Regions from separate parts of the Bradyrhizobium quebecense genome, predicted to be linked through region 4. Evidence: predicted binding sites of a transcription regulator. Region 4 holds the regulator's gene; each other region holds the start of a gene.
What was found. The regulator PhoB, encoded in region 4, activates phosphate uptake and scavenging genes when phosphate is short. The targets are predictions, from matches to a motif close to TGTCATNNANCTGTCAT.
Positions count from the first base shown of each region.

Region 1 (2,198 bases), 1.6 Mb from region 4:
GCGCTGGCCCTCGATGACGGCTGCGTAGTCGTTGGCGACGCGCAGGGTCACCTTGATGCCGAGTTCCTTCGACAGATATTCGGTGAGCGGGCCGTAGCGCTCGGTAACGCCGGACCCGTTTTCGGCGGGAATCACCGCGAAGGTAATCTCCGGATACTTGGTCTTCCAGTCCTCGGCCGAAGCCGATCCTGCAAATGCCAGCGCAGCGGCGCCGGCCAGAATGATGCGACGAGTGATCATGTTACCCCTCTTTGGTAGTTACGCCTGTTGGCCGGGCGAAATGCCCGGTTGCCCTGTTTTTCGAAAATGCGCCGCTCAGGCCGCGGCTGCGGTGCCGAGCGCCGGAGCAGTTGCGCCATCGGGCTCGGGCAGCGGTGCCGCGCCCATGACGTCATTGGCCTCGAGGTCATAGAGCTCGCGGGCAATATGGTCGGTCAGCGCCGCGGGGGCGCCGTCGAACACCACGCGACCCGCCGCCATGCCGATCAGGCGATCGCAATAGGTTCGCGCCAGGTCGAGGGAATGCAGGTTGCAGAGCACCGTGATGCCGAAATGCTTGTTGATGCGCAGCAGCGCATCCATCACGATCTTGGTGTTGCGCGGATCGAGCGAAGCGATCGGCTCGTCGGCAAGAATGATGTCGGGCTCCTGCACCAGCGCGCGGGCAATCGCGACCCGTTGCTGCTGGCCGCCGGAGAGCTGGTCGGCGCGCTGCGCCGCGAGCTGGGCGATGTCGAACTGCTCGAGAGCGGACAGCGCAAGCACCCTGTCCTGCTCCGGCCAGACCTGCGCCAGCGAACGCCAGGACGGGATCTGGGCAAGCCGTCCCATCAGCACGTTGGTCAGCACGTCGAGGCGGCCGACGAGATTGAATTGCTGGAAGATCATCGCCGAGCGCGCCCGCCACTGCCGCAGCGCCTTGCCGCGCAACGCCGTCACGTCAGTGCCTTCGAACAGGATACGGCCGGAGGTCGGATCGGCGAGACGGTTGATCATCCGCAGCAATGTCGACTTGCCGGCACCGGAGCGGCCGATCACGCCGACGAAGCTGCCCGGCGCGATCGAAAAGGATGCGTTATCGACTGCGGCCTTTGTGCCGAACCGGCACGTCAAACCTTCCACCACCAGCATGCAATGCTCCAACCGCGTCGCGTTGGGCCATCGCTATCCCCGGTGCTTGACAGTTATGTGACGTGACATTGCAGTGCGGCGATCGTCCACACCCCTCCTCTGCCGTTCGTTTGACGTCATCGCAACGTCATGATGTTGTCATCAAGCGTCCCGATGACGAGCCCGCATCTCCCCGGAAGCCAACGATTTGCAAAATTTGCGGAGGCCCTGATGGCCGGAAAAACACTCTCGGTTGTGCCGACGATCGACCCGACTGCGTCGGTGCGCGAGAGCAAGCTCGGCAAATATACCGAAGTCGGCGCGCGCACCATCCTGCTTGAAGTCAGCATGGATGAATATTCCTACGTCGTGAACGACAGCCAGATCACCTACACCTCGATCGGCAAGTTCTGCTCGATCGCGGCGATGACCCGCATCAATCCCGGCAACCACCCGATGCATCGCGCGACGCAGGCGCATTTCACTTACCGCGCCAGCGCCTATTTTCCCGGCGAGAGCGACGACACCGACTTCTTCAACTGGCGACGTGCGCATCGCGTGCATATCGGCCATGATGTCTGGATCGGTCACGGTGCGATCCTGCTGCCGGGCCGGAACGTCGGAACCGGCGCTGTCGTCGCTGCAGGCGCGATCGTGACCAAGGATGTGCCCGCCTACACCATCGTTGCCGGTAATCCGGCGCGTCCGGTCAAGCGGCGCTTCTCCGAGACAGCAGCGGATCGCCTCACAGCCCTCGCGTGGTGGGACTGGGATCACGAAACACTTCGTCGTGTCCTGCCCGACTTCCGCACGCTCGCGGTCGAGGAATTTCTCGACAAGTACGAGGCCGAGGCCGTATCCCAATCACGGAATAAATAACGGAGCACCGTATCGTGACGGACATTTTCATCGAGGGCGGACGCGCGCTGGTTGACGGTGCCTTGGTCGAGACCTCGCTGCGGACCTCAGGCCGCGACATCGGCGCGCTCGACGCCGAACAGGGCCGCGCCGCGCTCCACATCAATGCCGGCGGCCTGCTGGTGCTGCCCGGCATCATCGATCTGCACGGCGATGCGTTCGAGCGGCAG
Region 1 is NZ_CP088022.1:619,827-622,024, reverse strand. Features, by position in the region: gene phnD (phosphonate ABC transporter substrate-binding protein) at 1-240, opposite strand, end outside; gene phnC (phosphonate ABC transporter ATP-binding protein) at 316-1,131, opposite strand; gene HU230_RS03100 (LbetaH domain-containing protein) at 1,342-1,989, shown strand; gene HU230_RS03095 (alpha-D-ribose 1-methylphosphonate 5-triphosphate diphosphatase) at 2,004-2,198, shown strand, end outside.
Region 1: phnC (phosphonate ABC transporter ATP-binding protein) is a predicted target of PhoB. The motif match lies at 1,257-1,273, and genes of this name have one in related genera.

Region 2 (2,198 bases), 1.0 Mb from region 4:
ATGACGCGATCATCCAGGCGATGACCGGCATGATCGCGGCGACCGGCTCGCCGGAGAGCGGCCCGATGCGCATCGGCGTGCCGCTGGTCGACATCACGACCGGCCTCTACGCGGCGATCGGCATCCTGATGGCGCTGTCGGAGCGGCAGCGCTCGGGGCTCGGCCAGTTCATCGAGACCACGCTGTACGAGACCGGGCTTGCGATCATGCATCCGCACACCGCGAACTATTTCATGCATGGCAAGCCACCGTCGCTCACCGGCAACGAGCATCCCAACCTCGTGCCTTACGCGATCTTCCCGACCAAGACCGACAATATCTTCATCGGCGTCGGCAATGACGGCACCTTCCGCAAGCTCGCCAAGGAGATCGGCAAGCCGGAGCTCGGCACCGATCCGCGCTTTGCCCGCAACAAGGACCGCATCGCCAACCGCGATGCGCTGCGGGCCGAGCTTGCCGCGGTGTTCAGCCAGCACGAGGCCGAGCCGCTGTGCAACCGGCTGCTCGCCGCCGGCCTGCCGGCCGGCCCCGTGCAGAAGATCGACCAGGCGCTGACCAACCCGCACACGATCCATCGCGGCGACGTCATCGAGAAGGATTGGTACAAGGGCGTCGCCTCGCCGATCCGGCTCGAACGGACCAAGCCGAGCCTGCGCCGCACGCCACCGAAGTTCAGCCAGCACGCTGCGGAAGTACTCGGCGAGTTCGGCTACTCCAAGGACGAGATCAACGGCCTGGTCGACAAGGGCGTGGTCTGCGGTCCCCAGCGCAAGCGCTAACAGCGTATTCGAAGCAAAGCCCGTCCCGCACGTGATGCGGGATGGGCACCGTTCACATCAAGCCAACACATCGCCCCTGCGGTGCAACGTCGCGTCCGGCGTTGCACCGCACGCACGCGGGCGGCGTTCTCCGCCTTTTTTAGCGCTTCCCTTCGCTTCGGCTTCCCCCGTACCATGGCTTTCGTTTATACGGTCATTTGAACGTCATCCGGCGCTGATAACGCGCCCAACGAAAGATGGTGTTCCAACCGGAGGGGCTTTTGATGGTTTTCAGACGACTCGGCGCTGCTGCGGCAGCTGCTGCCACGCTTGTATTCGCGTCGCCTGCGTTCGCGGTGACGGAGATTCAGTGGTGGCACGCGATGACCGGCGCCAACAACGACGTCATCGTCAAGCTGGCCAACGACTTCAACGCCTCGCAATCCGACTACAAGGTGATCCCGACTTACAAGGGCGGCTACGCCGACACCATGAACGCCGGCATCGCCGCATTCCGCGCCGGCAACGCGCCGCACATCATGCAGGTGTTCGAGGTCGGCACCGCAACGATGATGGCCGCCACCGGCGCCGTCAAACCGGTCTACAAGCTGATGGCCGATGCCGGCGAGAAGTTCGATCCGAGCGTCTATCTGCCCGCGATCACCGGCTACTACTCGACCTCGAAGGGTGAGATGCTGTCGTTCCCCTTCAACTCGTCGTCGACCGTGATGTGGGTCAATCTCGACGCGCTGAAGAAGGCCAACATCGCGGAGATTCCGAAGACCTGGCCGCAAGTGTTCGAGGACGCCAAGAAACTGAAGGCGGCCGGCTACACCACCTGCGGCTTCTCCGGCTCGTGGGTCACCTGGGTCAATCTCGAGCAGCTCTCGGCCTGGCACAACGTGCCGCTCGCCAGCAAGGCCAACGGCTTCGACGGCTTCGACACCGTGCTCGAATTCAACGGCCCGCTGCAGGTCAAGCATCTCGAGAACTTGGTCGAGTTACAGAAGGACAAGACCTACGACTATGCCGGCCGCACCAACACCGGTGAAGGCCGCTTCACCGCGGGTGAATGCCCGATCTACCTGACCTCGTCGGCCTTCTTCGGCAACGTCAAGGCGCAGGCCAAGTTCAACTTCACCGCCGCGCCGATGCCCTATTATCCCGACGCCAAGGGCGCACCGCAGAACTCGATCATCGGCGGCGCCTCGCTCTGGGTGATGGGCGGCAAGTCGGCCGAGGAATACAAGGGCGTGGCCAAGTTCCTGACCTTCCTCTCGGACACTGACCGCCAGATCTGGATCCACAAGGCCTCGGGCTATCTGCCGATCACCAAGGCAGCCTACGCCAAGGCCAAGGAAGAGGGCTTCTACAAGGACCAGCCCTATCTGGAGACCCCGCTGCTCGAACTCACTAACAAGGAGCCGACCGAGAATTCCC
Region 2 is NZ_CP088022.1:6,780,456-6,782,653, forward strand. Features, by position in the region: gene HU230_RS32585 (CaiB/BaiF CoA transferase family protein) at 1-779, shown strand, start outside; gene ugpB (sn-glycerol-3-phosphate ABC transporter substrate-binding protein UgpB) at 1,043-2,198, shown strand, end outside.
Region 2: ugpB (sn-glycerol-3-phosphate ABC transporter substrate-binding protein UgpB) is a predicted target of PhoB. The motif match lies at 971-987, and genes of this name have one in related genera.

Region 3 (2,198 bases), 3.6 Mb from region 4:
GTCGACGCCGCGCGACCACAGCACCACGTTGCGGAAGCCGCGCTGGCGCAGTTCGGCGGCCAGCGCCGGGGTCGCGGCCATCACCGCCCGGCTCGGCCTGTGGAACCAGCGCAGTGCCCGCCACACCCAGGCTTCCGGGACAGGCGTCCGTGCCGAGACGTATTCGGGGAAGCGGGTGTGGAAGCTCGTCGTGAACGGCAGGCCGCGCCTACGGCAATAGCGGCGGACCGACAGCCCGATCGGGCCTTCGGTCGCGATATGGATGCTGTCGGGCTTGGCCGCCTCGATCAGGCTGGCGACCTTGGCCTGGTACGGCAGCGCCAGCCGGAGATCGCGATAGCTCGGCATCGCGAAGGTGCGGAACTCGTCCGGCGTCAGGAAGCTCACCTCGACGCCGAGCGATTTCGCCGCCTGTGCCATCATGGTCAGCGTGCGGACAACCCCGTTGACCTGGGGATGCCACGCATCGGTCGCGACCAGGATATGCGTCATGCAGCGCGTGCCGTCACTCGCGGAACTGGCGCGATCCGGCGCACCGGGTCGGTCCAGGTGATGATCTCGAAATGGCCGTCCTCGTGCTCGGCGAGCGCCGTGCAGCTCTCCACCCAGTCGCCGCAATTCATGTAGCGGATGCCGTGCTCGTCATGAATCGTCGCGTAATGGATGTGGCCGCAGATCACGCCGTCGCAGCCGTGACGCCGCGCCTCGCCGGCCAGCGTCGCCTCGAACGCGCCGATATAGTTCACCGCCTTCTTGACCTTCAGCTTGGCCCATTGCGACAGCGACCAGTACGGTACGCCGAACATCTTGCGGAAGAAGTTGACGAAGCGATTCATCTGGATCGCGAAGTCGTAGGCCTTGTCGCCGAGATGGGCGAGCCAGCGCGCGTTCTGCACCACGAGATCGAAGATGTCGCCGTGGATCACGAGGTAGCGCTTGCCGTCGGCGCCGGTGTGAACGGTGTTCTCCACCACGTCGATGCCGCCGAAATGCGTGCCGTAATATTTGCGCAGGAACTCGTCGTGGTTGCCCGGGACGTAGATCACCTTGGCGCCCTTGCGCGCCTTGCGCAGCATCTTCTGCACGAAATCATTGTGGGTCTGCGGCCAGTACCAGTTCGACTTCAGCGCCCAGCCGTCAACGATATCACCAACGAGGTAGATCGTGTCGGCATCGTGGGAGCGGAGGAAGTCCAGCAGGCGGTCGGCTTGCGAACCGCGGGCTCCGAGATGAACATCGGAGATAAACAAAGTGCGAAAGCGCCGCTCTGGGCTTTCTTCACTCAAGGAGTCACTTCCCATGCCTGTGCACCTAACAGATTCCTGTGACAAGGCGATGACGACCCCCGCGACCCAAGGCCTCACTAACAGTTAACGAGAATCAGCAGCACGCCCCTCCAGTGCGGATAACAGCGGCGTGCGACAATCTGGCGACATGGATGGACGCGGCTGAGCGGAACAGGCGTTGTGTTGCCTGCATATCGCGGCGGAACAACGCGCATTTGAGCAACGAATGCGTAGCCCGGATGAAGCCGCGGAGCTTTCAATAATACTTGTGGAAGTGATGCACCGGTCCATGGCCGTGCCCGACGGCGAAGCGATCCGCCTGCGCGATCGCATCGGTGATCCAGGCCTTGGCGTTGCGCACGGCGGTCTCCATGCCTTCGCCTTTCGCCAGTCCGGCGGCGATCGCCGATGACAGCGAGCAGCCGGTGCCGTGCGTGTTCGATGTCGCAATGCGCGGCGCCGCGAGCGCGATGCTGCGCGCGCCATCGATCAGATAGTCGATGCTCTCGGCGCCGTGCCCGTGGCCGCCCTTGACCAGCACCGCGCGACATCCCATCGCCAGCAATTGCCGGCCCTGTCGCGCGACGTCGGCCTCGCTCGATGCGACCGGTTCGTTCAGCAGCGCCGCCGCTTCCGGCAAGTTCGGCGTGATCAGCGAGGCCAGTGGAAACAGCATGATCTTCAGCGCATCGACCGCCTCGGCAGCCAGCAGCCGATCGCCCGAGGTTGCGACCATCACCGGATCGAGCACGACATGGCGCGGCGCCCAGCGCTTCAGCCCGTCGGCAATCGCCGCGATGGTCTCGGCCTGCGCCACCATGCCGATCTTCACCGCGCCGACGTCGAGGTCGGAGAACACCGCATCGATCTGGGCCGTGACGAACGAAGCGGGCACCGGATGGATGCCGCTGA
Region 3 is NZ_CP088022.1:4,144,671-4,146,868, forward strand. Features, by position in the region: gene HU230_RS20170 (glycosyltransferase family 4 protein) at 1-492, opposite strand, end outside; gene HU230_RS20175 (UDP-2,3-diacylglucosamine diphosphatase) at 489-1,301, opposite strand; gene thiD (bifunctional hydroxymethylpyrimidine kinase/phosphomethylpyrimidine kinase) at 1,543-2,198, opposite strand, start outside.
Region 3: HU230_RS20175 (UDP-2,3-diacylglucosamine diphosphatase) is a predicted target of PhoB. The motif match lies at 1,325-1,341, and genes of this name have one in related genera.

Region 4 (2,198 bases):
GCAAGCGCGTCGCGGCGCTGGAAAGCGATTTCCAGCCGCTGAAGCTGATCCGCGGCCTGGAGCACATGACCGACCTCGTGCTGTCGCAGGTCAAGTCGGTGCTCGACGCCTATGCCGCGCACGATCTGCCGGCGGCGATGAACGTCTGGAAGGGCGACGAGGAGGTCGATGCGATCTGCACCTCGCTGTTCCGCGAGCTCTTGACCTACATGATGGAGGATCCGCGCAACATCTCGTTCTGCATCCATCTGATGTTCTGCGCCAAGAACATCGAGCGGATCGGCGATCACGCCACCAACATCGCCGAAACCGTGTTCTACATGATCGAGGGCCAGCAGATCACCGACAAGCGCCCGAAGGGCGACATGACCAACTTTGCCACCACGGTGCCGGGTACCTAGGACATGATCCGCAGGCGCGGGGCCGGATTGTCTTCACGACAAGTCGTCTCCGCGGGGATTATGGTCAGGAAAGTAAGCGTTTCGGTTTGCGTCTGGGCAACGGATCACCACAGAGAGAGAATTTAAACCGATGAGCGCACGCATTCTGGTAGTCGAAGACGAGGAAGCGCTGACGACACTGTTGCGCTACAACCTCGATGCGGAAGGCTACGATGTCGAAACGGTCGGGCGCGGCGACGATGCCGACACCCGCCTGAAGGAGCGCGTTCCCGACCTCGTGGTACTGGACTGGATGCTGCCGGGCCTGTCCGGCATCGAGCTGTGCCGCCGCCTGCGGGCGCGTCCCGAGACCAAGCAGCTTCCGATCATCATGCTGACCGCGCGCGGCGAGGAGAGCGAGCGCGTGCGCGGGCTTGCCACCGGCGCCGACGACTACATCGTCAAGCCGTTCTCGGTGCCGGAATTGCTGGCACGGGTGAAGGGCCTGCTGCGCCGCGCGAGCCCGGAGCGGCTTGCAACCGTGCTGACCTACGGCGACATCGAGCTCGATCGCGAGAAGCGCCGCGTGGCGCGCTCGGGACGTCCGATCGATCTCGGTCCGACCGAGTATCGGCTGCTCGAATTCTTCCTCGAGCATCCCGGCCGCGTGTTCAGCCGCGAGCAGCTGCTCGACAGCGTCTGGGGCCGCGACATCTATATCGATGAGCGTACCGTCGACGTGCACATCGGCCGCCTGCGCAAGCTGCTCAATCCGGGCCGCGAGCAGGATCCGATCCGCACCGTGCGCGGCGCCGGTTATGCGCTCGACGACCGGTTTGCCAAGGCCGAGCCGCAGCCGTAAGGCTTGCACGGCAACCTCAAGCCACAACACGGCGTTGTCCCGGCTTTCGCCGGGACGACGCTGGTGGATACTTCCGCGCTACGATCACACAAAAAAATCCCCGCTTTCGCGGGGATTTGTTTTTGCAGTCCAGGCAGTTTCCCGAGTGCTACTTGATCTGTGGCTTCGCCGACGGCCGGCGGCGATCGTTGGCGGGCTGGTAGGCAACGCGCGAGTGATGCGCGCAATAGGGCAGGCCGGCGAGCGCCTTGCCGCCGCAGAAGAAGAATTCCGGGCTCGAGGGATCGCCGACCGGCCAGTGGCAGGTGGCCTCGTTGAGCTCGAGCAGCGACAGCCGCTGGCTCATCGGCACCACGTTGTCGAAGGAGATCGGATCGGGCTCCATCTCGACCTCGAAGGCGTGCGCAAGCGCGGTGTTGCCGCGCGAGACCGGGCGCGCCACCCGCATCATGTGCTGGGCGGGGCGGGCCTTGCGCTGCCGCGGCGCGGCCGTGGAGGGGGCCTTGGCGCGGCCGGAGAGGCCGAGCCGATGCACTTTGCCGATCACGGCGTTTCGCGTCACATTGCCAAGTTCCGCCGCGATCTGGCTGGCCGAGAGGCCGGATTCCCAGAGCTTCTTCAGCTGCTCGACGCGATCGTCGGACCAGGTCAATACAGTCATCGCATTCTTCCTTTCGCATGGCGCCGGCCACTCATCGGAGCGGCGCTGCGAGCCAATCTGGACAAATATCCCTGCGGCCAGAATCCCTTAGCCCTCGCCGGGCACGGTGTTGCGCCCGAACGTTTACACGAGACACGAAGGCTACTTAGAGGGTCCAGTACTGCCGCACGAGATGTCGTACCCGACAGGCCAAACGCTACAATATGGCGTGACTCTGGCGCAAGAGTCCGCGGCCGTGCGTCCACATGTTCCCACAAAGTTAAGCATTGCTATGAGGCTTTTCCACCGCACCGGA
Region 4 is NZ_CP088022.1:7,789,244-7,791,441, forward strand. Features, by position in the region: gene phoU (phosphate signaling complex protein PhoU) at 1-401, shown strand, start outside; gene phoB (phosphate regulon transcriptional regulator PhoB) at 532-1,242, shown strand; gene HU230_RS37250 (GcrA family cell cycle regulator) at 1,391-1,903, opposite strand.